DNA from 3 places in the Nocardioides luteus genome. Region 2 is predicted to be linked to each of the others. Evidence: predicted binding sites of a transcription regulator. Region 2 holds the regulator's gene; each other region holds the start of a gene.
What was found. The regulator LexA, encoded in region 2, represses DNA repair genes until DNA is damaged. The targets are predictions, from matches to a motif close to TCGAACANNTGTTCGA.
Positions count from the first base shown of each region.

Region 1: the regulator LexA is predicted to act here: its motif matches at 1,873-1,888, upstream of recA (recombinase RecA).
Region 3: the regulator LexA is predicted to act here: its motif matches at 8,613-8,628, upstream of HD557_RS03155 (alpha-ketoglutarate-dependent dioxygenase AlkB).

Region 1 is NZ_JADOVJ010000001.1:1,978,521-1,988,612, reverse strand. Features, by position in the region: gene HD557_RS09505 (regulatory protein RecX) at 1-627, opposite strand, end outside; gene recA (recombinase RecA) at 641-1,690, opposite strand; gene HD557_RS09495 (DUF4396 domain-containing protein) at 1,952-2,698, opposite strand; gene HD557_RS09490 (DUF6153 family protein) at 2,829-3,269, shown strand; gene HD557_RS09485 (DUF305 domain-containing protein) at 3,364-4,005, shown strand; gene HD557_RS09480 (MFS transporter) at 4,059-5,315, opposite strand; gene HD557_RS09475 (DUF3046 domain-containing protein) at 5,312-5,506, opposite strand; gene HD557_RS09470 (methyltransferase domain-containing protein) at 5,532-6,674, opposite strand; gene HD557_RS09465 (ABC transporter permease) at 6,746-7,558, opposite strand; gene HD557_RS09460 (ABC transporter permease) at 7,560-8,390, opposite strand; gene HD557_RS09455 (ABC transporter ATP-binding protein) at 8,390-9,319, opposite strand; gene HD557_RS09450 (hypothetical protein) at 9,375-9,734, opposite strand; gene HD557_RS09445 (HelD family protein) at 9,874-10,092, shown strand, end outside.
Region 2 is NZ_JADOVJ010000001.1:4,798,917-4,809,008, forward strand. Features, by position in the region: gene HD557_RS22950 (vitamin B12-dependent ribonucleotide reductase) at 1-1,065, opposite strand, end outside; gene nrdR (transcriptional regulator NrdR) at 1,256-1,756, opposite strand; gene HD557_RS22960 (hypothetical protein) at 2,155-3,087, shown strand; gene HD557_RS22965 (LysM peptidoglycan-binding domain-containing protein) at 3,204-3,581, opposite strand; gene lexA (transcriptional repressor LexA) at 3,762-4,526, shown strand; gene HD557_RS22975 (alkaline phosphatase D family protein) at 4,679-6,349, shown strand; gene HD557_RS22980 (MXAN_6640 family putative metalloprotease) at 6,490-7,980, shown strand; gene HD557_RS22985 (ATP-dependent DNA helicase) at 8,039-10,063, opposite strand; gene HD557_RS22990 (SGNH/GDSL hydrolase family protein) at 10,074-10,092, opposite strand, start outside.
Region 3 is NZ_JADOVJ010000001.1:657,239-667,330, forward strand. Features, by position in the region: gene HD557_RS03105 (NACHT domain-containing protein) at 1-190, shown strand, start outside; gene HD557_RS03110 (hypothetical protein) at 334-1,068, opposite strand; gene HD557_RS03115 (VWA domain-containing protein) at 1,065-1,967, opposite strand; gene HD557_RS03120 (vWA domain-containing protein) at 1,964-3,043, opposite strand; gene HD557_RS03125 (hypothetical protein) at 3,034-3,537, opposite strand; gene HD557_RS03130 (DUF58 domain-containing protein) at 3,524-4,411, opposite strand; gene HD557_RS03135 (AAA family ATPase) at 4,426-5,439, opposite strand; gene HD557_RS03140 (SDR family oxidoreductase) at 5,635-6,375, shown strand; gene HD557_RS03145 (SDR family NAD(P)-dependent oxidoreductase) at 6,419-7,309, shown strand; gene HD557_RS03150 (TetR/AcrR family transcriptional regulator) at 7,371-7,973, shown strand; gene HD557_RS03155 (alpha-ketoglutarate-dependent dioxygenase AlkB) at 7,981-8,592, opposite strand; gene HD557_RS03160 (GntR family transcriptional regulator) at 8,719-9,453, shown strand; gene HD557_RS03165 (hypothetical protein) at 9,464-9,811, opposite strand; gene HD557_RS03170 (DUF4031 domain-containing protein) at 9,891-10,092, shown strand, end outside.

The sequences.
Region 1 (10,092 bases), 2.8 Mb from region 2:
GACCAGACGCCGGGTCTTGGTCTGGTCGTCGAAGCGCTCGAGCGAGCGCAGCTTGCGCCGGACCATCCGCCGGCCGGCCTCACGCTCGTCATCCGGGTCGATCTCGTCGAGCGCCTCACGGGCGACGTCGTCGTCGATCCCCTTGCGGCGGAGCTCCTGGGCGAGGGCTCGGCGCGCCAGACCCTTTCCGGGCTGCCGGCTGGCGATCCAGGCCTTGGCGAAGGCCTCGTCGTCGATCAGGCCGACCTCTTCGAAGCGGTCCAGCAGCCGCGTCGCGAGGGCGGCCGGGACCTCCTTCTTCTCGAGCTTGTCGGCGAGCTCCTTGCGGCTGCGCGCCTGGCCCGTCAGGGCGTCGAGGAGGATCTTGCGGGCGATCGCCTCGTGGTCGGGCTCGGGATCGTTCTTGGGGTCTGCGGGGTCCGCGGGGCGGCTCTGGCGTCGGTGGGACCGTGTTGGTGATCTCGACAGGCTCGATCCAACGCCCGACGGGTCGTCCGACGGAGTGGGGTCGACCTTGCCTGCCCAGGCCTCGACACCGAGGGAGACGTCCCCCAGCCAGTCGGGCGCGGGTCGCTCGTCCACCCAGGGGTCCTGGGTGGACGAGCGGTCACGCTTGGACGAAGCCACGGATCAAAGGGACCTAGAAGTCCTCGACACCGGCAGGCTCGGCCGCGGGCGCGGCCTCTGCCTCGACGGTCGGAACGACACCGAGCTTCTCCAGGATCCGCTTCTCCAGCTCGTTGGCCAGGTCGGGGTTGTCCTTGAGGAAGTTGCGGGAGTTCTCCTTGCCCTGGCCGAGCTGGTCACCCTCGTAGGTGTACCAAGCGCCGGCCTTGCGGACCAGGCCCGCCTCGACACCGACGTCGATCAGGCCGCCCTCGCGGGAGATGCCCTTCCCGTACATGATGTCGAACTCGGCCTGCTTGAACGGCGGGGCCACCTTGTTCTTCACGACCTTGACGCGGGTGCGGTTGCCGACCATGTCGGTGCCGTCCTTGAGCGTCTCGATCCGGCGCACGTCGAGTCGCACCGAGGAGTAGAACTTCAGCGCGCGACCACCGGTCGTGGTCTCGGGCGAGCCGAACATCACGCCGATCTTCTCGCGCAGCTGGTTGATGAAGATCGCCGTCGTGCCGGAGTTGTTCAGGGCCGAGGTCATCTTCCGCAGCGCCTGGCTCATCAGTCGCGCCTGCAGACCGACGTGGCTGTCGCCCATCTCGCCCTCGATCTCAGCCCGCGGCACCAGCGCCGCGACGGAGTCGATGACGATCAGGTCGAGCGCGCCCGAGCGGATCAGCATGTCGGCGATCTCCAGGGCCTGCTCACCCGAGTCGGGCTGGGAGACCAGCAGGGCGTCGGTGTCGACGCCGAGGTTCTTCGCGTATTCCGGGTCGAGGGCGTGCTCGGCGTCGATGAAGGCCACGATGCCACCGGCGCGCTGGGCGCTGGCGACCGAGTGGAGGGCCACCGTCGTCTTACCCGACGACTCCGGACCGTAGATCTCCACGACCCGGCCGCGAGGCAGACCACCCAGGCCCAGCGCCACGTCGAGCGCGATCGAGCCGGTCGGGATCACCTCGAGGGGCGCCCGGGTCTCGTCGCCCAGCCGCATGACCGAGCCCTTGCCGAACTGCCTTTCGATGTTGGCGAGAGCGGCATCCAATGCCTTCTCGCGATCACCTGCCGCCATGTTCTTTCCTTCCTGAGGAGCAGATTTCTTGCCCCTGCCTGCCGCTTGTCCACGTGTCTTCGTCGTCATCAAGGCAGACGCTAGACGGGACCACCGACAGTTTCTGAACGGGACCCTCCGGCACGGTGTTTCACGACCCCTCGCAAAGCACGAACCACGCTCCACCTACCACCCACACTAGCCCGAACAAGCGTTCGATGTGAACACCTGTTCGGGCGTGTCGGGGTCGCCGAGCCCGTCGCCGGGCCCGTCGCCAGACCCTCAGTGGCCCTCCATCTCCATCTGCTCGGCGGGGGCCGGGTCGGCGCCGAGCTCGTCGGCGATGGAGACCGAGAGGCCGCCGAGCATGAAGGCGAAGATGGCCGCCGCGAGGGCGCCGCTCGAGAACGCCGGGATGTAGCGGTGGAAACCCTGCCGGACCGGGGCCGCCCCGTGGTACTCATGGGTCAGCGCGTGCCCCTTCCCCCGCTGCAACAGGTAACGGTTGACCGGGAACGCGGCGACGAAGGCGACCGTGAGCGCGATCATCATCCCGACCCAGAACACGACGTTGACCAGTCCGGCCTCCATGGCCCCCGGGATGAGCGCCATGACCAGGTTGTCGACCAGCTCCATGGTCGCGATCGAGAGCGTGTCGGCCGCGAGCACGACGCTGAGCGCGGTGCCGAGGGCCAGACCCGACTTGAGCAGCGGGAGGGTCGAGAGGGCGTAGCCGAAGACGAACGCGAGACCGACGGCCAGGACGATCGTCCAGCCCGTGCTCAGCCCGATCGCGGTGCCGATCATCAGACCGGCGATCTCGCCGATCGCGCACCCGGTGAGGCAGTGCAGCGTCGCGCTGGCGGCCATCGCGTTGATGCCGCTCCCGCCATGGGCGCCGTGGGCGCCGTGCCCGGAATGGTCAGGGGCCGAGTGCCCGGAGTGGTCTCCGTGACCCTCATGACCTTCGTGGCCCTCGTGCATCGAGTGCTCATGTCCGGCGTGCACGTGCTCGTCATGCGACTTCATGTCGCTCCCTTGCTCGATCGTTCGTCTGCCTACGGGGCAATTCATACCCCATGGGGGTATGCATCCGCAAGCGATATCCGCCCGCACGCCCGCTTTGTCCAACCGCACACGAGTCCTTAGGGTGTGCGGTGTGTGGACGGCAGCACGACGACAGCGGGCGACCCGGCCGGCCGTACGCGCCGGTCTGCTGGCAGCGGTCCTGGTCACAGTTGCCGGCCTGCTGGGCATGCATGCGCTGAGTCTGCACGGCACCCGCACCGACGGTGAGCACGCCGCGCCGCGCCTCCCCGCCGCCCACGTGGAGCACATGCACGCCCTCGAGCACGCCGACCACGGAGCCGCCGGCCACGCCGGACAGCCGGGCGGCGAGGAACACACGTCGATGGTGCTGTGCGCGGCGTTCCTGCTCGCAGCCGGGGCGCTGCTCCTGAGCGGGCTGTGGCGGCGTACGCCTGCCTGGTGGTTCTCCCCGACGCGCGGGCGGTCCCGCACGACCGGGCCCGCGCCCTTCGTCACCCGTGCGGCGACCGGGCCGCCGCCGGAATGGGCGTTCTCCGTCATCAGGTGCTGAGCGGGCACTGATCCACCCGCGACCCGGCGTATCCCGAGGTCCGCAGGTGGGTCGGCGAGCCCCGCAAACAGCACATGACAAGGAGAGACAACAGATGCGTACGCAACGTCCCCTCATCCGCGCGACCTGGGCCGCGGCCGGCCTGGCCGTGCTCCTGACCCTGTCCGGCTGCGGCGGCAGCGAGGAGGCCAAGGCTCCGCAGGAGCTGTCGGAGACCGAGCACAACAAGGCCGACGTCGCCTTCGCGACCGACATGATCCAGCATCACGCCCAGGCGATGGCGATGGTCGACCTGACCATGGACCGCACGCTCGATCCCGAGGTCCAGGAGCTGGCCGACGCGATCCGGGCCGCCCAGAGCCCCGAGATCGAGACCATGTCCTCCTGGCTCCAGGAGTGGGGCGAGGAGGTGCCATCGACGATGCGCGACCACGTCAACGGCGGCCACGAGGGCCACGGCGACGAGGACAGCAGCATGTCCGACTCGATGGAGGGCATGGACACCGACATGCCCGGGATGATGTCGGCCGAGGACATGGACTCCCTGGAGAACGCCTCCGACGCCGAGTTCCAGGACATGTGGCTCGAGATGATGATCGAGCACCACGAGGGTGCGGTCGAGATGTCCGAGACCGAGCAGGGCGAGGGCCGGTTCAAGCCTGCCGTCGACCTGGCCGGCACCATCATCGAGAACCAGTCGACCGAGATCGACACGATGGAGAAGATCCTCGGCTGAGGTCCTGACAGCGGGCAGGGCCTGCCCACGCGGCAGGCCCTGCCCATCGCGGGTCAGGCCGACCGACGAGCCACGTACGCAGCCCCGAACAGCACCCCGACCAGCAGGATCGTGCCGAGCGCCAGTGCCGGGTATCCGGCCACGTCCACGACGACGCCCGAGACCGCCCCGGCGGCAGCCGCCGCGACGCCCATGATCAGGTCGGCGCTGCCCTGGACGTCGGCGCGGACCTCGAGCGGGGTGTGGTCGGCGACGGAGGTGGCGGCCGCGATCGTGGCCAGCGACCAGCCGAGACCGAGCAGGAAGAGCCCCACGAAGATCCGCCCCGAGCTCCCCTGCGGCGCCACGGCGCACAGGACCAGGGCCACGAGGAGCACCCCGCCGCCGAGCGCCATCACGTCGGCCCGGCCGACACGGTCGGCGAGCCAGCCGGCGACCGGCGCGAAGGCGAACATGCCCAGGACGTGCCCGCTGATCACCAGTCCGATGATCTCGAGCCCGGCGCCGCCGTGCTCCATGTGGAGCGGCGTCATCACCATCACCGCCACCATCGTGGCGTGCGCCGCTGCCTGTCCGGCCACCGCCGCCGCGAGCGCGGGGCGCTCCCGGATCACGGCCAGCGCCCGGCGCCAGCTGGTGGTCTCGACAGGCTCGACCACCGGTGTGGACTCGGCGACCGGTGCGGCCTCGCGGGCGACGAGCAGCGGGTCAGGGCGCAGGAAGACCCCGACCACGAGCGCGGCCGCCAGCATCCCGATCGACCCGACCGCGAACGGCCCGGTGAGCACCGGGATCCCGACGGCGTCGGAGAAGACCTCGGCGACACCGGTCAGGTTGGGGCCGATCACCGCTCCGAACGTGGTCGCCCAGACCACGACCGAGAGCGCCCGCGCCCGGCTCGTCGCAGGTGCCAGGTCGGTGGCCGCGTAGCGCGCTCCGTTGTTCGCCGCGGTGGTCGCGCCGAGGAGGAGCGCGCCGACCAGCAGCAGCGTCATCGAGCCGACCACGCCGGCCAGGACCGCCAGCAGTCCGCCGGCCGCCCCGAGCAGGTAGCCCGCCAGCAGCCCGTAGCGGCGCCCGCGAGCGTCCATCACCCGCCCCAGGACGTACGCAGCCACCGCCGCGCCGAGCACCTGGGTCGTCTGCGAGAGGCCCGCCATCGACTCCGAGCCGGAGAGGTCGCGCGCCAGCAGGGACGCGGTCGCGATGCCGATGGTGATCCCCATCGCGCCGACCGCCTGGGTGGCGACCAGGGTGAGGATGGTGCGCTTCTGGACCGCGGCCACCGAGGCCGGTGCGACCAGGGTCACCGCTCACGCGCCGGCAGCTCCAGGGCCTTCCAGACCGCGGCCCAGACCTCCTTCGGCGGGACCCCGTCGTCGAGTGCCTCCTGGGCGGTGCGCCCGCCCAGCTCACCCATCACGAACTGGCGTGCCCACGCTCGCGAGTAGCCCTCGCCGAGCGCGTCGTCCATCCGCGACCAGAACTCCGTGTGTCTCATCGCCCCGAATGCTACTCAGCCGCGCTCAGGCGCGCCGCCGGGCGAGCACATCGAGCCAGACGTCGCCGAGCCGGCCATCGGCGTGCCCGACCTCGAGCACCTCCCAGCCGGCCTCGTCCAACGCCGCCCGCAGCGCGGGCTCGCGCCAGTAGACGAAGAGCCGGGGCGCCTCGACGTTGCCGCGGTTGGTCCACTCCTCGCCGTCGCCCTGCTTCATCGACACGTGCAGCGCTCCGCCCGGCCGGGTGACCTCGGCGAGCCGGCCCAGCACCGTCGCGAAGTCGTCGCGGGCCACGTGCAGCAGCGTCGCCGAGGCCCAGACCGCGGCGTAGGGGACGTCGGGGTGGACCGGGTCGCGCAGGTCGTCGGTCAGCGGGTCCAGGCAGGCCGCGGCGTACCCCTGCTTGCGCAGGTGCGCCACGAATCCCTCGCTGATGTCGGTGCGCCGCACCCGCACTCCCCCGGCCTCCAGGGCCTTCGCGTCGTGGCCCGGGCCGGTGCCGATCTCGAGCACGTGGTCGCCGGGCTCGAGCTCGGCCAGGAACCGGTCGAGGATCGAACGGTTCTCCTCGGAGAACGAGGTGGCCTCGACGTACGTCGCGACGCTGGCGTCGTAGGCGGCGACGGTCGCCTGCTTGGCGGCCGAGCGTACGTCCCACAGGTGGTGGACGACGTCGTGGAGGTGGTAGCGGCCCAGCGACTCGACGCTGAACACGTCGCCGTTGGACCTGATGCCGCGGCGGCCCCAGGCGTCCGGCGGGACCTTCTCGTAGATCGTGGCGACCGCGTCCGCGGCGTCCATCAGCTCCTCGGCCACGAGCGCCGGGTCCTGGCTCGCGTAGTCGTCCTCGCGGGCGGTCACGTCCTGGTCCCAGTTGGCGAAGCGGGGCTCGTCCTCGGCCAGCATCAGCCGCAGCCGCTCCCCGAAGACGCGGTGGACGTCGCGTACGTGTGCGCCGTACTCCAGCGCCGACCACACGCCCGGCTGCGGCCGGTCGCGCGCGTTGTCGGCGGCGAGGTAGATCTCCCAGTAGGTCGCGTTGTCCCGGACGATCTCGGGCAGCTGGTCCGCGGTCACCGCACCGGCGACGAATCCGCACTCCGGGCAGGGCCGGTCGAGGACCCAGGTCCAGTCCTTGGTGTCGGGCGTGATCGCGTCATAGGTCATGGATCCATCTTGACGGCCGGCCACGGCCGACACGAGGGAGATCCTGCCTGTGAGACGCGAGTTGCTGCCGCTCAGGTGAGGAGTAGGGAGTCGAGCCTGCGCCGCACGACGGCGAGCCCGATCGCGCCGAAGGCCAGCAGGTAGACCACCGAGACCAGCGAGCCCCACGAGGGCACCCCGAGCGTCAGCTCGCGGCAGAGCACGACGCCGCGGTAGAGCGGCGTCACCTCCACGACCCAGCGCAGCCAGTCCGGGTAGGCCGTGACCGGGAAGAAGGTCGCGCTGAACAGGAACATCGGCATCATCGCGAGGGTGACCTTCTCGAAGTCCTGCCAGGAGGTCATGTAGGTCGTCAGGGCCATGCCCACGGCCCCGAAGGCCGACCCGATCAGCAGCGCCGCCGGCACGACCAGGATCGCCCACCAGGAGTGGACCAGGTCCATCGCGAGCATGATCACCAGGAACGCCGCGACGTAGATGCCGCTGCGCAGCTGGTTCCACAGGATCTCGCCGACGGCGATGTCGACCGTGCGCAGCGGGGTGGCCAGCATCTGGTCGTAGAGCTTGTTGTACTTCAGCTTGAAGAAGAAGTTGAACGTCGCGTCCAGCAGCGACCCGTTCATCGCCGAGGCCGCGATCATCCCCGGCGCGACGAAGTCTCGATACTCGATCGGCTCGCCGGCGTAGGTGAACCCGGTGACGATCGCGCCGACGCCGATGCCGATCGAGAACAGGTAGAAGACCGGCTCCAGGAAGCCGGTGACGAACACCAGCCAGGCCCGCCGGTAGACGAGGATGTTGCGCCACAGCAGCAGCCGGGCGGCCTCGCCGCCCCGCAGCGGACGGGCGACGGCGGCGCTCACCGCAGCGTTGAGGATCGCCATCTCAGGAGACCAGCCTCTCGCCGAGCTTACGGATCGCGAGCCACCAGCAGACCACCGCCAGGATGCCGAGATACGCGACGTGGATCGCGACCATGCTCCAGTCGAGCTCACCGACCGTGAGCATCCGGGTCAGGTCGACGCCGTGCCACAGCGGTGAGGCCATCGCGATCTTCTCGAGCACGGGACCCAGGTTGCCGATCGGGAAGAACGTGCCGCTGAACAGGGTCAGCGGGATCATCCCCAGCCGGAAGATCAGCGCGAAGGACTCCTCGCCCTTGATCGAGAGCGAGAACAGCATCACGGGGGTGGCGAAGGCCAGCGCCACCAGCCCCTGCACCAGCCAGGCCGCCAGTACGCCCGATACCGTCTCGAACACCCCGAAGGCAGCCAGGACCAGCAGGAACACCCCACAGGCGAACAGCGCCCGCAGCACCACCCAGCCGAGCTGGGCCAGCACGATGTGGGACGGGGCCAGCGGCGAGGCGATCATCGAGTAGTAGATCCGCTGCCACTTGAGCATGCCCATCACCGGATAGGTGAGGTCGGCGAAGGCGATCGTCATCGCGTGAGCGGCCACCATGCCGGGAGCCACGAACGCCAGGTAGGTCGAAGCGCCCTCGAGCGTGGCCGGGTCGGCGTCGACGAACCCACCCAGCAGCACGCCCAGCGCCAGCACGTAGAAGAAGGGGGTCACGAAGGTGGTGATCACCCCGCCCTTCCAGGTGCGCGCCAGGACCGTGAGCCAGTAGTCGCCCATCCGCAGCGCACCGGCGATCAGCCCCGAGGGCGCGGTCGGCGCGGTGGCCGGGCCCGTGTCGGCGTAGTCGGTCATCAGTCCACCAGTGTCCGGCCGGTCAGGTGCAGGAAGACGTCCTCGAGCGAGGAGCGCCGCACCAGCGTCGCCACCGGGGCCAGGTCGCGGCTGTGGACGGCCTCGATGACCGCTTCGCCGTCGTCGCTGTAGAGCAGCAGCCGGTCGGGCAGCACCTCGACCCGCTCGGCCAGGTCCTCGACCTTGGCGGCCAGCGCCTCGTGCTCGCCGACGCCGAAGCGCAGCTCGGCGACCTCGCGGGTGGAGTGCTCCTGGATCAGCCCCAGCGGCGTGCCGTGGGCCACGATCCGGCCCTGGTCCATCACCACGAGCTCATCGCACAGCTGCTCGGCCTCGTCCATGTAGTGGGTGGTCAGCAGCAGGGTCACGCCCGCCTGCTTGAGCCGGAAGAGCCGGTCCCAGATGACGTGGCGGGCCTGCGGGTCCAGCCCCGTGGTCGGCTCGTCGAGCACCAGGATCTCGGGCCGGTTGATCAGGCTCCGGGCGATGGTCAGCCGCCGCTTCATCCCGCCGGAGAGGTCGTCGACCTTCGCCTTGGCCTTCTCGGTGAGCTGGACGAAGTCGAGCAGCTCCTCGATCCGGCCCTTGACCTCGGCTCGCGGCAGCCCGAAGTAGCGGCCGTAGACGTAGAGGTTGTCGTAGACGTTGAGCTCGACGTCGAGGGTGTCCTCCTGCGGGCACACCCCGAGCCGTGCCTTGATCTTCGGCCCCTCCCTGGCCGGGTCCATCCCGAAGACCCGCAGCTCTCCCCCGGTCGGCGGCGAGACGCAGCAGATCATCCGCATCGTCGAGGACTTGCCGGCACCGTTGGGACCCAGGAAGCCGAAGGCCACCCCGGGCCGCACCGAGACGTCGATGCCGCGCACCGCCTCGAAGTCGCCGAACGACTTGCGCAGGCCACGCGCCGAGATCATCAGGTCTTCACCCACGTCGGCAAAGACTAGATGCGCGCACCGACACTTTCGAGCGAGTTCCGGCCGGCGCCTACCCGCCCTGCTGCTTCCGGCGCCGGTTGTAGTCGCGCATCCGCTGCGGTACGCCGACCACGGCCGCGTCGTAGGACGGAACCTTGTGCTTGTTGGCGAACTTGTGCGCCCACTGCGCCGACGGCACCCGCCGCCGGGTCCACTCGCCGTCGTGGGCGACCAGCAGCAGGGTCACCTCGCTGACGACCGTGCGCGGCTCCACGAACCCCTCGACGCCCCGCCGGGTCTCGATGAACTGCTCGAGATGCTTCTGGTCGGTGGAGTCCGAGGCGCGTACCCGGGTGGATCCGGTGTAGCTCTCGCCGGTGGGACGGCTCATCCGCGTCCCGCGGCGCCGAAGTCGATCGAACAGGCTCACGCTTTTATTGTGCCTCCCGGTGCCCAACGCGCGCCTCGATAAACCTGTTGGGCAGCCACTCCGGGCTCGCCTATCTTGGAGCCTTTGACCCCACGCCCGATCGATCACCCGGCCGCCACGGAGAAGCGATGAACCAGCCATGCCCATAGACGGGACACTCGACGAGAAAGCCAACCACGACGACCTCGGCGAGCTCGACGCCGAACGAGCCCATCTGGACGCCTCCCGGCAGGACCTGGCCCGGATGCGCCGGAGGGTCGAGTCGCTGGACTCCTCCGACGCCGGCAACTGGGTCAGCGCCGAGATCCTCGACGCGACGCTCGCGCACCGCCTCGAGCAGCTCGCGGACGACCCGGAG
Region 2 (10,092 bases):
CCGGCCCGTCTCCGGGTTGGTGTGCCAGTCGTTGATGGTGTCGTCGTACTGCAGACCCGGGTCGGCACACTCCCACGCCGCGATCGAGATCTTGCGGAACAGCTCGCGGGCGTCGATCTCCTCGATGACCTCACCGGTCGTACGCGCCCGGAGGCCGAACTTCTTGCCCTCCTCGACCGCACGCATGAACTCGTCGGAGACGCGCACCGAATTGTTGGCGTTCTGGTACTGCACCGACGAGATGTCCTTGCCGCCCAGGTCCATGTCGAAGCCGGCGTCGCGCAGCGCGCGGATCTTGTCCTCCTCGCGCGCCTTGGTCTCGACGAACTCCTCGATGTCGGGGTGGTCGACATCGAGGACGACCATCTTCGCCGCGCGGCGGGTGGCGCCACCGGACTTGATGGTGCCCGCGGAGGCGTCGGCACCGCGCATGAAGGAGACCGGGCCGGAGGCGGTGCCGCCGGAGGACTTCAGCAGCTCCTTGGAGGAGCGGATGCGGGAGAGGTTGAGACCGGCACCGGAGCCGCCCTTGAAGATCAGGCCCTCCTCCTTGTACCAGTTCAGGATCGAGTCCATGGAGTCGTCGACCGAGAGGATGAAACAGGCCGAGACCTGCTGGGGGGACTCGGTGCCGACGTTGAACCAGACCGGCGAGTTGAAGGCGAAGTGCTGGTTGACCAGCAGCCAGGTGAGCTCGCGACCGAAAAGGTCGGCGTCGGCCTCGGAGGCGAAGTAGCCGTTCTCCTTGCCGGAGGCGACGTAGGTGTTCACGACCCGGTCGATCAGCTGCTTCAGGCTCTGCTCACGCTTGTCGGTGCCGAGGGCACCGCGGAAGTACTTGGTCGTCACGATCGTCGAGGCGTTGATCGACCAGAAGTCGGGGAACTCGACTCCGGTCTGCTCGAAGACGGTCTCACCCGTCTTCCAGTTCTTCTGGACGACGTCGCGTCGCTCCCAGGTGATCTCGTCGTAGGGGTGGACGCCCTCGGTGCTGAAGATCCGCTCGATCTTCAGCCCGGCGCCCGCCTTCGACGATGCCTGTGCCTCTGCTGCCGTGTCTGTCATTTCGTTCCCCCTGTTGTCATCGATCGCTGTGCCGTACTGCTGGTCGGTGCTGATGGTGGAGTCTCCTGTTGCGCCCGTTCGGGCTTCGTGCGTCGTGCTGTGCTGTTTTCGCTGGATGGCCCGGACAGGTCGCTTCCCCACGGCCTGCCCGGGCCGGTCTGTGTGCCATCGTTGCGAATGGCCGTGGGATCTAGTCGCTGCCCACCGGGGCCTCGACCGGATGTTCTGCCTCGAAGTCCTGGACTTCCCGTTCCGTACGCAGCATCTGGATCTCGCGCTCGAAGTCGTCCGCCGAGCCGAAGGCCCGGTAGACGCTCGCGAAACGCAGGTAGGCCACCTCGTCGAGCTCGCGCAGCGGCGCGAGGATCGCCAGCCCCACCTCGTGGCTGGGGACCTCGGCCAACCCCTGGCTCCGCAGCGCCTGCTCGACCTCCTGGCCGAGGCAGGCGAGCTGGTCCTCGGTGACCGGACGCCCCTTGCACGCCTTGCGTACGCCGTGCACCGCCTTGTCGCGGCTGAACGGCTCCGCTGCGCCGGAGCGCTTGGCCACCATCAGCTGCATCTGTTCGACGGTCGTGAACCGCTTCCCACATTCCTGGCAGACCCGACGGCGCCGGATCTGGCCGCCGTCCTCGGCCACACGGGAGTCGAGCACCTTGGTGTCGCTGTGTCGGCAGAACGGACAGTGCACGGTCGAGCCCCTCTCGTGAAGCCTTGTGGATCCAGGCCGTCTCAGCGGCGGCCCGAGCCTGTGGAACCTGTGGAATTGAGCGTGAGTCCCTGTGGAACAACACCCTCGGGGCTGTGGGTCATCCGCCCGTTCATGTGAACTAGATGTGGATAACTACAGCGGTGTAACTACTAGATGTAGTGGTAACCGTACGCCCGCCCCCCAGCCGATGCAAGCGAGCGCCGCGTTTCCCCGTGCGCCCGGCGTGTCGCCGGTCAAACACCGAAAGATTCCGGTTCAGCGGCGACGGGCTGGCCCAGATGGGTAAGAATGACCCCGTGACAAACATCTCCGGAGGTAATCGCGTCGGGTCGCGGAGAGGCACGCGCCCCAGAAGCGGTCCCCGGCCACCGTTCATCTTGCCTGCGATCGCGACGCTGGCATTCCTCGTCATCTGGGGAGTGCTCGTGTGGGTCGCCGTCGGTTTCGGGGCCGACGCACGAGGAGGCGATTCCGGCGCCTGGGTGAAGCTCGCCATCGCGGCCGTCGTCGCAGTCGCCTGTCTCTTCCTGACCTTCACCTTCGCCGGGAAGGCCTGGCGGGCCCTCACCGGCTCCCCCACCCCACCGCCCGCCGACGACTACACCGGAAGCCACTCCAACGCCTACGTCGAGGAGCAGGACTACCCGGAGCAGCCCTACGGCGACCCGACCTACACCGAGCAGGACTACTACGGCACCGGCTCCTACGGCTACGAGGACACCAGCTCCTACGGCCGGCACAGCTCCGACACCGGGAGCCAGTCTCCGTACGACACCGGCAGCCAGTCTCCCTACGACACCGGCAACCAGTCTCTGTACGGCGACACCGGCAGCCGCTCGGCCTACACCGACACCGGCTCGCAGTCGCCCTACGGCTACACGAGCAGCTCCCCGGACTTCGGCAACACCGGGAGCCGGTCGGCCTACGGCGCACCGAGCTACCAGCCGCCGGCCCCGACACCGCCGAGTGCTCCGCCCTACTACACGAGCCCGCCGACGCCGACCTCCACGCCGACAAGCTCCCCGGCATACGGCTCGCAGGGCTACGGCACGGACAGCTACCCCACCCAGCAGGCCGGCTCGTCGCCATATCAGTCGGGCGCTTACCAGGCTCCGACCAGCTACGGCCAGACCGGCTCGAGGGCTCGGCTGACCCAGGACCCCGCGGCGACGCAGGCGATGCCCGCCCAGCGCCAGCCCCAGGACCCGCCGGCCGCCGAGCCGGACGACGAGTGGCCGCCGCGCCACAGCTCCCGCAACAAGCCGTGGCCGCCGGCCGAACCGGACACCCCCTACCGCGGGCGTCACTGACGACCGCCAGGACAGCGAGAGTGCTGCAGACGCTTCCCATCGTCTGCAGCACTCTCACTTTTCCCCGGTTGCCGGCTGCCAGGGTCGAAGGAGCAGCCGGACATCTGTGGGCGCCTCTACGGCGCGGTCGGAATGATCAAGGTCTGCCCGGACACGAGCATCGAGGACTCGAGACTGTTGAGCTCCTTGATCCTCTGCTCCATCTCCCGAATCGAGGCGTCTGTCCCAGCGACGGCTTCCGCCGAGATGTCCCAGAGCGTGTCGCCATCGCCGACGACCATCGTGTGGGCGGAGGGAGCGGGGCTTTTGTCGGCACCGTCCTCCACCGCGAAGGCCACCCGCGCCCCGATCAGCGCGATCCCGAAGAGCACCACGAGCGCGAACGCGAACACGACGATCCGGCCCCGCCGAGTGAGCCGCACGGTCGAGCGACGCACCTCCCGCACGGGCCGGGGCGGCTCGGCTACGGGCAGCACATAGACGGTTGCACTCATCACGGCCTCCAGTTCACAAGTCTCTCGATCACGTGTTCGATCGAGCACATGTTCGAAGGTAGATCACGTGTTCGAACAACGCAAGTAGCGACCCCAAGAATTTTCGAACGCCGACACGCACTACCGAAGAGATCGAACAGATGTTTGATGTAGTGGTGCCAGAGGGACTAATGTGATGACATGACCACGCAGAAGACAGGCACCGGATCAGGCGGTTCGAAGAGCCGCGTCCGCGAGCTGCCCGACGGGCCGCCGGACGCTACCGGGCTCACGCCGCGTCAGCAGCGCATCCTCGCTCACCTGCGCGACAGCATCGAGCAGCGGGGCTACCCGCCCAGCATGCGTGAGATCGGCGCCGCGGTCGGGCTGACCAGCACCAGCAGCGTCGCCCACCAGCTGCGGGCGCTGGAGCAGCGTGGTCTGATCCGCAAGGACCCGAAGCGGCCCCGCGCCCTCGAGGTCTTCCTGCCCGAGGTGATGGCCCACCGCAAGGCGATGTCCGGCGAGGAGACCGAGCCGACGATCACGGCCGAGGCCGTCGTCAACCCCAACCCCGACGCCGCCATGGTTCCCCTGGTCGGTCGGATCGCGGCCGGTGGCCCGATCCTGGCCGAGGAGACCTCGAGCCAGCAGAGCGTCGAGGACGTCTTCCCGCTGCCCAAGCAGCTGGTCGGCAACGGCGACCTCTTCCTGCTCTCGGTCTCCGGTGACTCGATGGTCGACGCGGCGATCTGCGACGGCGACTTCGTGGTCGTGCGCCAGCAGCCCACCGCCGAGAACGGCGAGATCGTGGCCGCGCTGATCGACGGCGAGGCGACCGTCAAGACGCTCTCCCGCAAGGACGGCAAGGTCTGGCTGCTGCCGCACAACGCGGCGTACGAGCCGATCGACGGCACCCACGCGACGATCCTCGGCAAGGTGACCGCGGTCCTGCGCAGCCTCTGAGTCCTGCCTCACACCTCCCGGAACCGGAGGGCATGTCTGGCAAATCCACGCCCGCTGCGCTGTCTTTCCCAGACATGCCCTCCCCGGGAACACTGCGTGAAATCCAGCCGCCGGCCCATGACAGGGCCGGCGGCTGCGTCGTTCCATACAGCGTGACTCAGACGCAGATCGACCGCCGCACCCTCATCGCCGCCGGACTGGCCACCGCCGCAGGAGCGGGAGCCGTGGCGCTGCCGGCACCCGCCGAGGCGGCCGGCGACACGCTCAACCACTTCCAGCACGGTGTCGCCTCGGGCGACCCGCTCCCGCACCGCGTGGTCATCTGGACCCGGGTCACACCCACGGCCGAGGCGACTCCGGGATCCGGCCTGGGCGAGGAGGTCCTGGTCCGCTGGGAGGTCTCGCCGACCGCGGACTTCGGTCGCGTCGTCGCCAAGGGCTCCCAGCAGACCGGCCCCGACCGCGACCACACCGTGAAGCTCGACGTCACCGGCCTCTCGCCCGAGAGCTGGTACTTCTACCGCTTCAGCTACAACGGCCAGACCAGCCGCGTCGGCCGCACCCGCACCGCTCCGGCCGCGGACGCGACCCCGGACAACGTACGTTTCGGGGTGGTCTCCTGCTCCAACCTGCAGGCCGGCTGGTTCGCCGCCTACCGCCACCTCGCCGCCCGCGACGACCTGCACGCGATCCTCCACCTGGGCGACTACCTCTACGAATACGGCCCCGGTGAGTACGGCTACGGCATGGCCAACGAGGACATCCGCTCGCACGAGCCGGCCCACGAGATGCACACCCTGGCCGACTACCGGATCCGGCACGCGCAGTACAAGCGGGACGTCGACCTCGCCGACGCCCACGCCCACCTGCCCTGGATCGTCACCTGGGACGACCACGAGTCCGCCAACGACGCCTGGCTGCTGGGCGCGGAGAACAACGAGCCCGGCGAGTACGACTGGATCGACCGCAAGACCAACTCCAACCAGGCCTACGACGAGTGGATGCCGCTGCGCGTCGACGGCACCGCCACGGTGGAGACCGACGACCACCTCCACGACACGATCTACCGGAGGCTCCGCTTCGGGACCCTGCTCGAGCTGAGCATGCTCGACCTGCGGTCCTACCGCTCCCAGCAGGTCGCCCGCACCGACCTGGCCGGGGCCGACGACCCGGACCGCACGATCACCGGCGACAAGCAGCTGGAGTGGCTCAAGGAGGGCCTGCTCACCGACGCCCGCTGGAAGATCGTCGGCAACCCGGTCATGATCGCGCCGGTCACCTTCGGAGCTCTTCCGAAGAGCCTGATCAGCCCTGTCAACGATGTCACCGGGCTGCTGCCCGACAACGGCATCGCCCTCAACGTGGACCAGTGGGACGGCTACACCGCCGACCGCACCGACCTCTTCGAGCACATCCGCAACAACGCGATCACCGACACCGTCTTCGTCACCGGCGACATCCACTCGGCCTGGGCCTGCGACCTGCCGTACGACTCCGCCGTCTACCCGCTCGGCAGGACGGCCGGCGTCGAGTTCGTCGCCACCTCGGTGACCTCGAACAACCTCAAGGACATCCTCGGCGCCCCACGCCGCACGGTCAGCGTGACCGTCGAAGAGATCATCAGGACCGCCAACCGCCACGTCCGCTACCTCAACTTCGACGACCACGGCTTCTCGGTCCTCGACGTGACCCGCAACCGCGCCCAGATGGACTGGTACGTCATCGGCGAGCGCAAGGACGCCAGGACCACGGCCACCTGGAGCAGGTCGTACGCCACCGCGACCGGGAGCAACCGGCTCCATCACGTCACCGAGCCCGTCTAGGCGTTTCACCGGTGTGGCCGAGTCGTCGTGCCCTTAGACTGCCCTGGTCTGCCTTCCCGAACGTCTGGTATCTCATGCGAAACATTGCCCGCCGGATCAACCGCAAACAACGCTCCTTCGTCTTGATCGCAGGGATGGTAGTGGCCACCTTCGCCGCCACCATGCCCGCAACCGGATCGACCCAGGCGAGCTCGGTGCGCACCGGCGGTGACACCAGCGCCGCGCAGCCGGTGACGGAGGAGGCGGCCCGGGAAGCTCTCGCCGAGGCCAAGAAGGTCAAGCGCAACCAGTCGGTCCGCGGCGCCCGCCAGGTCGTGCCGGGCCGGCACGTCGCGGGTCGGCCCGACGCGACCATCGCCCTGACCAACCTCTGGAACGCCAAGGACGCCCTGGACGGCTCCAGCCAGAAGGCCGCCCGCCAGCTGCTCGCCCGCCCGCGCACCGCGACCCAGACCTGCAGCGACGTCGTCTGCGTCCACTACTCGCCGGGCAAGGGCGGCGACAGCGCCTCGGTGGCGTACGCGACCCAGGTCCGTGACGTGGTCACGAAGGTCCACAACGTCTATGTGCAGGCGGGCTACCGCAAGCCGGCGGCCGACAAGACGGTCACCCCGGGCAAGGTCGACATCTACCTGGAGAACCTCTACGACGAGGGCTACTACGGCTACTGCGCGCCCGAGACGAAGGTCTCCAAGACCGCTGCGACGGCCTACTGCGTCCTGGACAACGACTACGCCACCGCTGAGTACGGCACGGCCAACACGCCCACCGAGAACCTCCGGGTCACCGCCGCCCACGAGTACTTCCACGCCGTCCAGTTCGCCTACGACGCCGGCGAGGACCGCTGGATGATGGAGTCCACGGCGACCTGGGTCGAGGACGAGGTCTACGACAGCATCAACGACAACCGGCAGTACCTGGCCTACGGTCAGCTCGAGGACCAGCGCAAGCCGCTGGACAACTCCAACGTCTCCAACCTCGGCATCTACGGCAACTGGATCTTCTTCCGCTACCTCTCCGAGCGCTTCGCCAAGGAGCGGGGCTCCCTGCCGGAGGTGGTCCTCGGCGTCTGGAACCGGGCCCCGTCGACCTACTCCACCGCTGCCATCCGACAGGCGCTCGCCGCGCGCGGCACCACGCTGAAGCTGCAGTACGCCCGCTTCGCCGCCGCCAACCTGGCCCCCTCGAAGAGCTACAGCGAGGGCGGGGCCTACTACCCGCCGGTCTACGACGGCCGCACCGCGCTGCCCGCCAAGCGACAGACCGTCGACGGCCAGTTCACCCTCAAGCACCTCACCTACGCCTCCCAGCGTCTGGTGCCGAAGAACGTCGGCAAGGGCTGGAAGCTGCGCATCAAGGTCGACGTCGCCCGACCCAACGCCAACGCCGCCGTCGTCAGCATCTTCCGCACCGACGGCACCCGCGGCGTCTACTACCTCAAGCCCAACAGCAAGGGCATCGCCACGAAGACGATCGAGGGCTTCTCGTCCAAGCGGATCCGCAAGGTCGAGGTCACCTTCGCCAACGCGAGCAGCAACTTCACGTGCGGCCAGGGCACCGCGTACTCGTGCCACGGCATCGCCACGCCCGACAAGGCCACCCACCGCTGGTGGGCCAAGACCTACCGCTGACCCGTTGAAGCACGCCGAGTCGGCTCGTCACAACGAGCCGACTCGGCGTGCTTCTCGGTCAGGCAGAGGCTGATTCGGAGAGCCGCTTCAGGGCCTGCCGCACGATGGCGGGGTCGGTGGTGGCCCACATCGGCGGCAGGCTCGCCTTGAGGAAGCCGCCGTAGCGGGCGGTCGCCAGGCGGGGGTCCAGCACCGCCACGACCCCGCGGTCGGTGGTGGTGCGGATCAGCCGGCCGGCACCCTGCGCCATGAGCAGCGCTGCATGGGTGGCGGCGACCTGCATGAAGCCGTTGCCACCGGCCTTGTCGGCGGCCTGCTGCCGGGCCGACATCAGCGGGTCGTCGGGCCGCGGGAACGGGATCCGGTCGATGATCACCAGCTGGCAGGTGTCGCCGGGGACGTCGATCCCCTGCCACAGCGACAGCGTGCCGAAGAGCACCGTGTGGGGGTCGGCGACGAACTGCGCGGCGAGCTCGGGCAGCTGCGCGTCGCCCTGGGCCAGCGTGGTCAGGTGAGGCAGCTTCTGGCGCACGACCTCGGCCGCCGCCTCGGCCGCGCGGCGGGAGGAGAAGAGCCCGAGCGTACGCCCGTCGGCGGCGTCGACCAGGTCGACGATCTCGTCGAGGGTCTTGGCGCCCATACCGTCGCGGCCGGGAGGCGGCAGGTGGCGGGCGACGTAGAGGATCCCCTGCCGGCCGTAGTCGAACGGGCTGCCGACGTCGAGCCCGACCCACGGCAGCACGTCGTCGGTACGCTGCGCCCCGGCGCCCAGCTCGGTGCGCTCCTCCGCCTTGAGCCCGAGGGATCCGGCCACGGGGCCGAAGTCGCCGCCGAGCTTGAGGGTCGCGGAGGCGAAGACGACGGTCTTCTCCCGCAGCAGCTTCTCGCGCATCTGCGCCCAGACCTGGAGCGGCGCGACGCAGAGTCGCGGCGGGATCCGGTCGCTGCCCTCGTTGAGCCAGATCACGTCGGACCCTGCCGAAGCGGAGCCCGAGGCATCAGGCGGAGCGGCCGCGGCCATCCGCTCGGCGGTCGTGAAGACCTCCTGGAGCCCGCCCTTGGCCTGCTGGAACCCGGGGTCGGCGCTGTCGGAGTCCTTCGGCTTCGGCAGCGCGGAGAGCGCGGACCGGGCGGCGTCGCGCACCAGCACGAGCGCGTCGGAGATCATCTCGGGGAGGGTCACGAACCGCCCCGGTGAGGACTCGTTGATCGCCGCCCGCAGCGCGTCGGAGGCGTCGGCCAGGTCGTCGGCCTCGGAGCCCTCGACGTGCTTCTGCGCCCGGCGGGCGGCGCGCTCCACCTCGGCGGCGGTCAGCTCGTCGGTCGCAGCCTGGGTCACCCGGGCGACCAGCTCGTGGGCCTCGTCGATCACCACCGCGTCGTACTCCGGGATCATCGGGACGCCCTCGATCGCGTCGATCGCGAGCAGGGAGTGGTTGGTGACGATCAGGTGGCTCTTCTGGGCCTTGTCGCGGGCGACCTCGACGAAGCACTCCTCGCCGAAGGGGCACTTGGCGGCGCCGAGGCAGTCACGGTGGTTGACCGAGACCTGCCGCCACTCGCGGTCGGTGTGGCGGGGCGCGGAGTCACGCTCGCCGCTGCCGCCCTTCTCCGCCTCCTTCTCCGCCCAGCTGCGCAGCTCGAGGACCTTCTCGGCCATCGGGCCCAGCGGAACGTCGACCAGGGTGCCCTGGTCGTCGGGCGCACCCTCGCGGACGCGGTGGAGGCAGGCGTAGTTGGAGCGGCCCTTGAGGACGGCGTAGGAGGCGTCCACGCCGGGGCGCGAGCCGATCGCTTTGACCAGGCGCGGCAGGTCGCGCTCGACGAGCTGGTGCTGCAGCGCCAGGGTGGCGGTGGCGACCACGACCCGGCTGTCGTGGAGCAGCGACGGGACCAGGTAGGCCAGCGACTTCCCGGTGCCGGTGCCGGCCTCGACGAGGAGGTGCTCCTCGTCGGCCAGGGCCTGCGCGACCGCATCGGCCATCTTCACCTGGCCCTCGCGGGTGGCCCCGCCGAGGGTCGCGACCGCATCCGCCAGGGCTTCACGTACGGGCGTCTGGGAGGCGATCTCGGTTGCGGTCACTCGGGCAACCTTAGCCGTGGGCGGGGACA
Region 3 (10,092 bases), 4.1 Mb from region 2:
TCAGGAGATTCGTCTGCAAAATTGCACGGATCTTTTCAGTATCGACGGACTTGAAGAATGTCCTTCCATCAACTTCGCCGATTTTCGAGGCTCTGGCTGGGGCCGAGGCTTATACAGCGCCTTTGAAGCGCTTCACCCGAATGCGACAATTCTTGCCGACGATTGGGTCGATCATCAAGAGACTGGGTGACGATTCACGACGTCGGCTGAATCGCACTGAGGGGCTGTGGCCGTACCGGCGTCACTGCTGCTTCCCTTTGACTGATGACGGGACTCAGTGCGATGACGCAAGGAGGGAAGCTACCGTCGCAGACCCTCATGCGCTGAGGTGCCTCACCACTGGGGCTCGTCGCTGAACCCGCCGTAGTCGTCGAGGTCGGCGTCGTCGCGGCGGTAGCTCTCGCCGTCGCCGTTGCGCTTGTCGAGCTTGTCCTCCTTCTTGCTCTGGTCCTGCGGCGGGTCCGGCGGGTCGTCCTGCTGGTCAGGCCTGATAGGCGTCTTCGGGGTCAGCTTCTCCTGGAGGCGCTCCTCGACGGACTCACCCTGCTGGGACTGCTCGGGGCCCTGGCCGGCGTCGGTGGGGCAGTCGCCCTCCTTCAGCGTGGCGAGCGCCTCCTCGTAGGCAGCCTTCGCGCCCTGCTGGTTGCCGGCGTCGCGGGCGCGGTCGCCGATCGCCTCCTGGGTGAGCGACATGTTGATGCGTACGGTGCACTCGTGGTCCTCGGGCACCCGCTCCAAGGCCTCGCCGTAGTAGGCGATCGCGCGGGCGTTCTCGCCGAGGAGGAAGGCGGCGTTGCCGGCGTCGAAGTGGGCGATCCACGGCTGCAGGATGTTGAGCTCACGGTTGGCGGAGTAGTGCTCCATCGCGGTCGCGGCGTCGCGCAGGTCCCAGGCCTCGCGGCCCGCGCGGTCGTGGTGGCCCATCAGGATCACCTTCATCAGGAAGGCCAGCCCGATCACGACCGGCACGATCCCGGCCAGCAGGAGTGCGCGTCGCACCTGCTCGCGGGCGGTGCGTACGGGGGGCTGCGGCTCGGTGGCCTCGACGGGTGTTTCGGTCAGCGTCACGACAGCACCTCCTCGGCCTCGTGCCCGCGGCGGCGGTGGCCCCACAGTTCCCACAGCAAGAGTGCCAGCAGGGGGAAGCCGAAGATCCAGGCGCGGGACACCTCACCGCCGGCGGAGGTCTTCTCGGTGAGCATCTCCGAGTCCCAGGTGGAGGCCTCGGTGGCGATCTCCTTGGTCTCCTTCGTCGTGCGGTGAAGTGTCTGAAGACCCATCTGACCTGCGATCTCGCGCAGGTTGGCCAGGTCGATCCGGGAGCGGGCGTCCTGGCCCTCGCCGTCCTTGAGGTAGCCGTCCTGGGGGCGTTCGTCGTCCCACGGCATCCGGCCGCCCTCCTCGGTGCCGTAGCCGAGCACCACGCCGCCGGCGGAGAGGTCGTCGATCTCGCTGAACGACTGCTGGTCGACGCCCTCGCGGGTGTTCTCGCCGTCGGAGGCGAACACCACGATCCGGCGCCGCTCGGGGAAGCGCTCCTGGTCGCGCTCGAGCGCCGAGATGACCTCGTCACGCGGGGCGTCGACCATCGAGCCGGACCCGTCGAAGGCCCGCTCGGCGTAGAGACCGTCGACCCAGGCGTTGAAGGCGGTGGTGTCGTAGGTGAACGGCATCTCGGTGCGCACGACCTCGCCGCCGAAGGTGATCGCCCCGAACCGCACCGACGGCAGCGCCGCCGAGAGCGCCTTGAGGTCCTTCTTGAGCTGCGTCATCCGGGCCTCGCCGCCGGGCCCGTCCTCGGCGACCATCGACCGGGTGCGGTCGACCACGACGAGGACATCGAGGTCGGCCGTACGCATCTCCGACGGCGCCGCGCCCCAGCTCGGCCGCACCAGGACGATGACGGTGAGCAGGACGATCAGCACGCGGCGTACGAGCGTGAGGATCTGCCACCCCAAGGCGCTCATCGGCCCACCTCGCTCGGTGGGCGAGTCTGCTGGGGCCACGGGGCCGGCGGGGGAGTCGGGCGAGGCCGCGAGCCCGGGGACAGCCGCCCGGAGCGGACCAGGGCGTAGACCCACCCGGCGATCAGCATCAGGACCCCGAGGACGATCGTCGCGATCGGCCAGCCGGGAGCGTCGCGGACCTGGTACTTCGGCGGCTCGACGACCTCGTCGGCCGAGAGCCGGTCGATGCCGGCCAGGATCGACTCGATCGAGCCGTCGTCACCGAGCAGCGAGAAGGTGCCGCCGGTGTCGGTCATCGCCTTGTCGAAGGTGGCGCGCTTGTCCTCCTGGAAGCTGAGGTCGGCGGAGCCGATGCCGTAGAGCTGGACGTCGCGCTCCTTGGCGAACTCGGTGGCCTCGGGCAGCGAGTAGACCGGCGGCCCGCCCTGCGGGTCGTTGTCGGAGGCGACGATGACCGCCCGGCCGCGCTCGGGGTTGGACAGGTCGAAGCGCTTGACGCAGGAGACGATCCCGTCGCTGATCAGGGAGGCGCGCTCCTTGCCGAGGTAGGTGCCGGCGACGTACTCCTGGTCGCCGAGGGCGAAGGCCCGGCCGGCGCGGGCCAGCTCGTCCTGCACCCAGCCGTAGTCGTCGGTGAGGGGGAAGACGGTGACCGCGGCGTCGCTCCACAGGACCAGGCTGACCCGCTCGCCGTTGAGGCCGGCGACGAGCTGGGAGTAGGCCTGGGTGACCTGGGTGTCCTCGTCGAACATCGAGGTCGAGGCGTCCAGGCAGAGCACGATGTCGCGGGTGGAGTAGCGGTTCTGGGTGATGTCGGTGGTCTGCGGCCGGGCGATCAGCCAGATGCACCCGATCACGGCGAGCGCGATCCCCGCGGTCTGCCACCAGGACAGCCAGCGCTGCTGGGTCGCGAGCTCCCGGAACCGGGGGAGGCGCTTGAGGCGCTCGGTGTGGGCGACAAGCACGGCGTCGGCCGGGCGGCGGTGCACCCGGGCGGCGAGTACGACGATCGCGGCGACGGCGATCACCGTGACGACCAGCATGATCACGCCGAGGACGGGCCATCTCAGGTCCATGTCGTCACCACCTGCCGGGCCCGGCCCAGTGCCTCGGGGAAGCGCTCGGCTGCCTGGCCCTCCTCCTCGGAGGCGAAGGCGGGCGGGTACATCACCTCGACGGCCATCGCCAGGGGACGGGTGCGGGGGTCGCTGCGTACGGTCGCCTTCAGGTCGGCGAGGACCATCTTGTCGGCCGGGATCTGGCTGACCTCGGCGACGTAGTCGCGCACGGTGCGGCTGAGGTGCTGGTGACCGACCCGAGCCGGTACGTCGCCACGGTGCACCGCCCGCTCGATCCGGTCGATCTCGGCCAGGTGCTCGGCGCGCAGGTCGCGCGGCTCGGGGACCCACGGCGTCTCGACCTCGACGACCGTCCGGCGCTTGCGGGTCAGCAGGATGACGGCGAGGTAGTAGAGCGCCACCCCGGCGAGCAGCGCGAGCGCGAGCACCAGCCACCAGCCCGAGTGGGCCAGCGGCTGCTGGAACTCCTCGGGGACGCTACCGGCGCGCATGACGGTGCCTCTCCAGGAGATGGAAGACGGCGCCGATGGCGGTGGTGTCGTCGCGGACCCGCTGGTAGGCGATGCCGAGGCGGTCCAGCGTGCTGCGCAGGCCGTGCTCCTCGGCAGCGGCCAGCTCGGCGTACTGCGCCTGGAGGACCGCGTCGCCGCTGAGCCATCCCGGCAGGGCCGCGACGGTGTCGACGTCGACGGTCGGTGCGCCGCCGGCCACCGCGGTGGTGGGGTCGAGGTCGTCGATGCCCGCGACCAGCACCTCGTGCTGGACGGTGAGGCGGCGCAGGATCGCGGCCATCTCGTCGCTGACCGAGTGCTCGTCGGTGACGACGAGCAGGATCGCCCGGCGGCGTACGTTGGTGGCGATGTGGCGCAGGACGGCGACGATGTCCGCCTCGGCGGCGTCGGGGGTGATGGCGTCGTGCGCCTGCCCCAGCGCCCGCTCGAGCGCGACCTCGGTGTCGGCAGGCTTGGTGAGCTTCTGGGTCTCCGAGTCGCCGTAGGCGACCGCGACCTTGTCGCCGTGGCGCACGCCCAGCCAGCCGACCAGGCCGGCGGTGAAGATCGCCAGGTCGCGCTTGGTCGTGGTGCCGGTCGCCTGGGCCGCCATGCTCCGGCCCGTGGAGATGGCCAGCAGCACCAGATGCTGGCGCTCGGCGGTGAACCGCTTGACCAGCAGGCTCCGGGACCGTGCCGTCGCCTTCCAGTCGATGTCCTTCACGTCGTCGCCGGGGACGTACTCCCGCAGGTCGTGGAAGTCCATCGAGCGCCCTGTCTGAAGTGACGCGTACTCCCCGTCGAGCAGCCCGACCACCTTGCGGTGGGCATGGATCATCAGCCGCGTGCGGATCCGAGGAAGGTACGTCGCCATGTGCTCAGGGGAGATCAGGGGCTGGGAACAGCGCGGACCAGTGCGTCGACGAGCATCTCGGGCTGGACCTTCTCGGCCAGCGCCTCGAAGCTGAGGTGGAGCCGGTGGCGCAGGATGCTGTGGCGCAGCTCGCGCACGTCCTCGGGGGTGACGTAGGAGCGGCCGAGCAGCAGCGCCGCCGCGCGGGAGGCCTGCAGGAAGGCGATCGAGGCACGCGGGGACGCGCCGATCTCGACGTAGGAGCCGGTCTCCGGCCCGAGGAGCTGGCGGGCGTTGCGGGTGGCCTGGACGAGGGCGACGATGTAGCGCTTGATCGCCGGGTCGACGTAGACGCGCTTGGTCAGCTCCTGGAGCCAGATCACGTCGTCGGGGTCGGCGACCGGACGGGTCTCCTCGTGGTCGGGACCGAGCGTGCCGGCCTCGATGCGCTCCAGGACGATGAGCTCCTCGCCGTCGCTGGGGTAGTTGACGATCTCCTTGAGCAGGAACCGGTCCATCTGGGCGTGGGGGAGGACGTAGGTGCCCTCCTCCTCGATCGGGTTCTGCGTGGCGAGCACCATGAACGGGCGTGGCAGCGGGTGGACGTGGCCGGCGATGCTCGTCTGGCGCTCCTGCATCGCCTCGAGCATGGCGCTCTGGGTCTTGGCGGAGCTTCGGTTGATCTCGTCCAGCAGCACGAAGTTGGCATGGACCGGTCCGAGCTGGGTCTCGAACTCGTGGTTGCGCTGGTCGTAGACCTGGGTGCCGATGATGTCGCTCGGCAGCAGGTCGGGGGTGCACTGGATCCGGGAGAACTGTGCCTTCACCGTCTGGCTCAGCGTGCTCGCGGCAAGTGTCTTGGCCAGTCCGGGCACGCTCTCCAGCAGCACGTGGCCCTCGGAGAGAAGCGCGATCAGCAGCGCTGTCCTGAGCCGTTCCTGGCCGACCACACGGCTGCTGAAGGCGGTGCTGATCCGCCCGACGATCTCCTTCGCCCTGGCGATCTCCTCGGCGGACGGCGGGGCGAGGGTGGGTGCGGTGGTGGTCAAGGCGGCTCCAGAGGCGTCGGCTGTCGGTCCCATCCTTTCCTACCAGCGTACGGAACGCATCTGGGGCCCACTCGAAAGCCGTTTCCGGGCACCGTGAAGGGCCTCCGGCGGGTGGCCTGAACCACATATGTGGACAGAGAGTTCATATCTGTGGTTATATGGACACATCGTTCACATCAACTCATGAAGGACACCATGACCACCATCAACAACACCCGCGTCGCACTGGTCACCGGCGGCTCGGGCGGCATCGGAGCGGCTGTCGTCGAGCGACTGGCCCGCGACGGCTTCGCGGTCGCCGTGCACTACGCCGGCAACGCGGAGCGGGCCGAGAAGCTCGTCGCGGAGATCGCCGCGGCCGGCGGCCAGGCGATCGCAGTCGGCGGTGACGTCGCGGACGAGGTCGCGATGGCCGAGGCCTTCAAGGCCACCAGCGAGGCGTTCGGCGGCATCGACGTCGTCGTCAACACCGCCGGCATCATGGCCCTGAGCCCGATCGCGTCGCTGGACCTGGACGTCCTCGACCGGATGCACCGCACCAACATCCGCGGCACCTTCGTCGTCTCGCAGCTCGCCGCCAACCAGGTCCGTGACGGCGGCGCCGTCATCAACTTCTCGACCTCGGTCAAGAAGGTCGCGCTGCCGGGTTACGCCGCCTACACCGCGTCCAAGGGCGCTGTCGACGCACTCACCATGGTGCTGGCCAAGGAGCTCGCGGGTCGCGACATCACCGTCAACGCGGTCGCGCCGGGACCGGTCGCCACGCCGCTGTTCCTGGACGGCAAGGACGAGGAGACCATCGAGCGGATGGCCAACATGAACCCGCTGCACCGCCTCGGCACGCCCGAAGACATCGCCGAGGTCGTGGCCTTCCTCGCGGGCCCGTGCCGCTGGATCAACGGTCAGGTCGTGTACGCCAACGGCGGCATGGTCTGAGCCGCAGAGAACCCCACGAAGAACCCCAAGGAAGGACATCGTCATGAATCAGATCGTCGTCATCACCGGGGCCTCGAGCGGCTTCGGTGCCCTCACCGCCCGCGCGCTGGCGCGGGCCGGACAGACCGTCTACGCCGGGATGCGCGAGACCGGCGGCCGCAACGCCCCGGCGGTCCGGGCGGCGGCCGACTACTCGGCCGAGCACGGGGTCGACCTCCGCGCGATCGAGCTCGACGTCAACTCCCAGGACTCGGTCGATGCGGCCATCGCCCGGATCGAGGCCGACAACGGCCGCATCGACGTCCTCATCCACAACGCCGGTCACATGGTCGTCGGCCCGACCGAGGCGTTCACGCCCGAGCAGCTGGCCGAGCTGTACGACGTCAACGTGCTCTCGACCCAGCGGGTGAACCGGGCCGTGCTGCCGGGCATGCGGGCACGTGGTGCCGGCCTGGTGGTGTGGGTGTCGAGCTCCTCGGTCAAGGGCGGTACGCCGCCCTACCTGGCGCCCTACTTCGCCGCCAAGGCGGGCATGGACTCCCTCGCCGTCTCCTACGCCGGCGAGCTCGCCCGCTGGGGTGTGGAGACCTCGATCGTCGTGCCCGGCTCGTTCACCAGCGGCACGAACCACTTCGCGCACTCCGGCCGGCCGGCCGACACGGCGGTCGAGGCCGCGTACGAGACCCGCTACGCCGGGCTCATGGGCCAGGTGGCCGAGAAGCTCGCCGCGCTGGCTCCGGCCGACGCGGACGCCTCGATGGTCTCCGACGAGATCACACGGATCGTGTCCCTGCCGGCCGGTGAGCGTCCGTTCCGGGTCCACATCGACCCGGCGGACGACGGCTCGGAGGAGGTCTCCGACGTGGCTGATCGTGTCCGCCGCGAGTTCCTCACCCGTGTCGACCTCGCCGACCTGCTCACCGTCGCTCGGTGAGTCGTCTCGCTGCCGGCGCCCCATACACTGACTCACCGATCGACATCAGAAGGGTGAGGACATGACCGCCGAGGACGTTCCGCCGCGCCGAGGACGGGGTCGTCGGCCCGCCGACGAGGTCCGAGCCGACATCCTCGGCACGACGGGCGAGCTGCTCCTCACCGAGGGCATCGCCGACCTCACCTTCGACCGGGTGGCCCGGGTTGCGGGCGTCAGCAAGACCACGCTCTACAAGTGGTGGCCGTCTCGGGGTGCGCTCGCTCTCGATGGTTACTTCCACGCGGTCGAGGACACTCTGGCCTTCCCGGACACCGGCGACATCCGGGCCGATCTCCTCAGCCAGCTGCACGCCTTCGTCGCGCTGATGACCGAGACGGCCGGCGGTTCAGCGCTCCTCCAGCTGATCGGGGAGGCGCAGACGGACCCCGAGCTCGCGGCCGCGTATCGAGCCCTCTACTCCGCCGAGCGCCGCCGCCTGGCCGTGGAGCGCCTCACGGCCGCTCAGGAGGCCGGCCAGATCCGGCCGGACGTCGACGTACGAGTCCTCATCGACCAGCTCTGGGGATCGGTCTACCACCGGCTGCTCATCCCTGACGAGCCCGTCACCCGTGAGTTCGCCACCGCCCTGGTCGCCAACCTCATGGACGGCGTCGCAGCATCCTGAGGGAGTCTCAGAAGACGTTGCGGGGCCGGAACTGGACCGAGATCCGGGGGCCGGCGGAGGAGACCTTGGGGATGGCGTGCTCCCAGGTGCGCTGGCAGGAGCCGCCCATGACGACCAGGTCGCCGTGGCCCATCTCGATGCTCATCCCCTTGCCGCCGCCCTGGGGCCGCAGCGCCAGACGGCGCGGGTCGCCGACGGAGACGATCGCGACCATCGTGTCGTTGCTGCGGCCGCGACCGATCCGGTCGCCGTGCCAGGCGACCGAGTCGTTGCCGTTGCGGTAGTAGCAGCAGCCCGCGGTCACGAACGGCTCGCCGAGCTCGGGCAGGTAGTGGGCGGTGAGGCGGCCGCGGGCCTCGGCGAGCCGCGGATGGGGGAGCGGGTCGCCCTGGAGGTAGGTGTGCAGGAGCCGGGGTACGTCGACGACGCGGTCGTACATCTGCCGGCGCTCCTCGCGCCACGGGACGTCGTGGACCAGGGCCGCGAAGACGTCGTCGGGATCAGGCAGCCAGCCACGGGCGACGTCCACCCAGGCTCCGCGGTCCAGATGGATCCGCTCGTAGGTCGTCTCGGTGGTCTCGTCGTCGGTGGGGGCGAAGAGTGTTCCCTGGAAGTCCACTCTGGCAGCATACCTCGGGATCGAACATGTGTTCTAGCGAAATCCTGTATTCGGGTTTCGTTGCACCTGATCTGCCTCATCTCATTGCAATGTCACAACTTGACCAAACCCGGGACCGTACGCCATGTGTACACCTACGCTCTGCTCATGGTCCGGTCGGTCGACGGTGAGCGTTCGCTCAAGCACGTCCAGATCCGGGAGTACGTCCGGGAGCTGGTCATCGGGGAGAGCCCGGGTGCGTCGGCACCCTCGGAGCGCGAGCTGGTCCAGAAGTTCAGCGTCGCCAGGGCGACCGTGCGGCAGGCGCTCGACGCGCTCGTCGCCGACGGTCTGCTGGTCCGGATCCCGGGCCGGGGCACGTTCGTGGCGCGTCCGCCGCGGGCGCAGAGTCCGGTGCTCGGGTTCAGCGAGGAGATGGCTCGCCGGGGGATGCAGGCCTCCTCCGAGACGCTGCTGCTGGGCCGGGAGAAGGCCGGGCCCACGATCGCGCGTGCGCTGGCGATCAAGGAGGGCGCGGCCGTCGTCCACTGGCGCCGTCTGCGCCGCGGCGACGGGGTGCCGATCTGCATCGAGGACGTCTATCTCGACGAGACGATCGTGCCCGGGATGCTCGAGCGCACCACGCCGACCAGCCTCTACGCCGAGCTGGCCCGCCGGCACATGCGCCCGTCGTGGGTCGACGACACGTTCCGCGCCGATGTGGCCAACATCGAGGAGGCCACGCTGCTCGGCCTCTCGGTCGGTGTGCCCGTGCTCCGCAGGCAGCGGAAGTCGGTGGCGGGGGACCGCTACGTCGAGGTCTGCCGCTCGGTCTACCGCGCCGACCGCTACGCGCTGCACCTGCAGCTCGGCCCCTCCTGACGCCTGCGGCTCAGAGATCGCCGAGCGGGGCGACCACGTCGCCGCTCTCCTCGCACACCCAGATCGGGTCCGGGCCGCCCAGGTCGGGGGTGATGTGGAGCGAGTGCACCGGGGCCTCGGGCGGACAGAGCGTGCACACGGGCCAGCGCTCGGAGTTCTCGTCGAAGAGCACGTCCTGCACGTCCTGGGCGACCAGGCCGGCGACGTACGCCTTGCCCTCCGGCCACTGCTCCACCCACCAGCCGCGCTCGGTCATCGCGTCCTCGAGGGCTGAGACGGCCGCCGCGCCGGCGAGTCCGCGCGCATCGAGGTCATGGAGCACCTTCGCCCGAGCCTCGAACAGCACTGTCGTGTTCATCACCGACCATTCTTGCCCACCGGTCAAGGAGGCGAGGGTCAAGCGGAAGCGCTCGCGAATTGCGGAGCAATCGCCAACAATGCAGCCTGTGATTCTGATCGATCCGCCGAACGTGCCCAGTCGTGGCCGGATGTGGTCGCACCTGGCCAGCGACACCTCCTACGAGGAGCTGCACGCCTTCGCGAGCCGGATGGGGATCCCGGCCCGCGGGTTCGACCGGGACCACTACGACGTCCCGGCGGAGGCGTACGACGACATGGTCGCCGCCGGTGCGGTCGAGG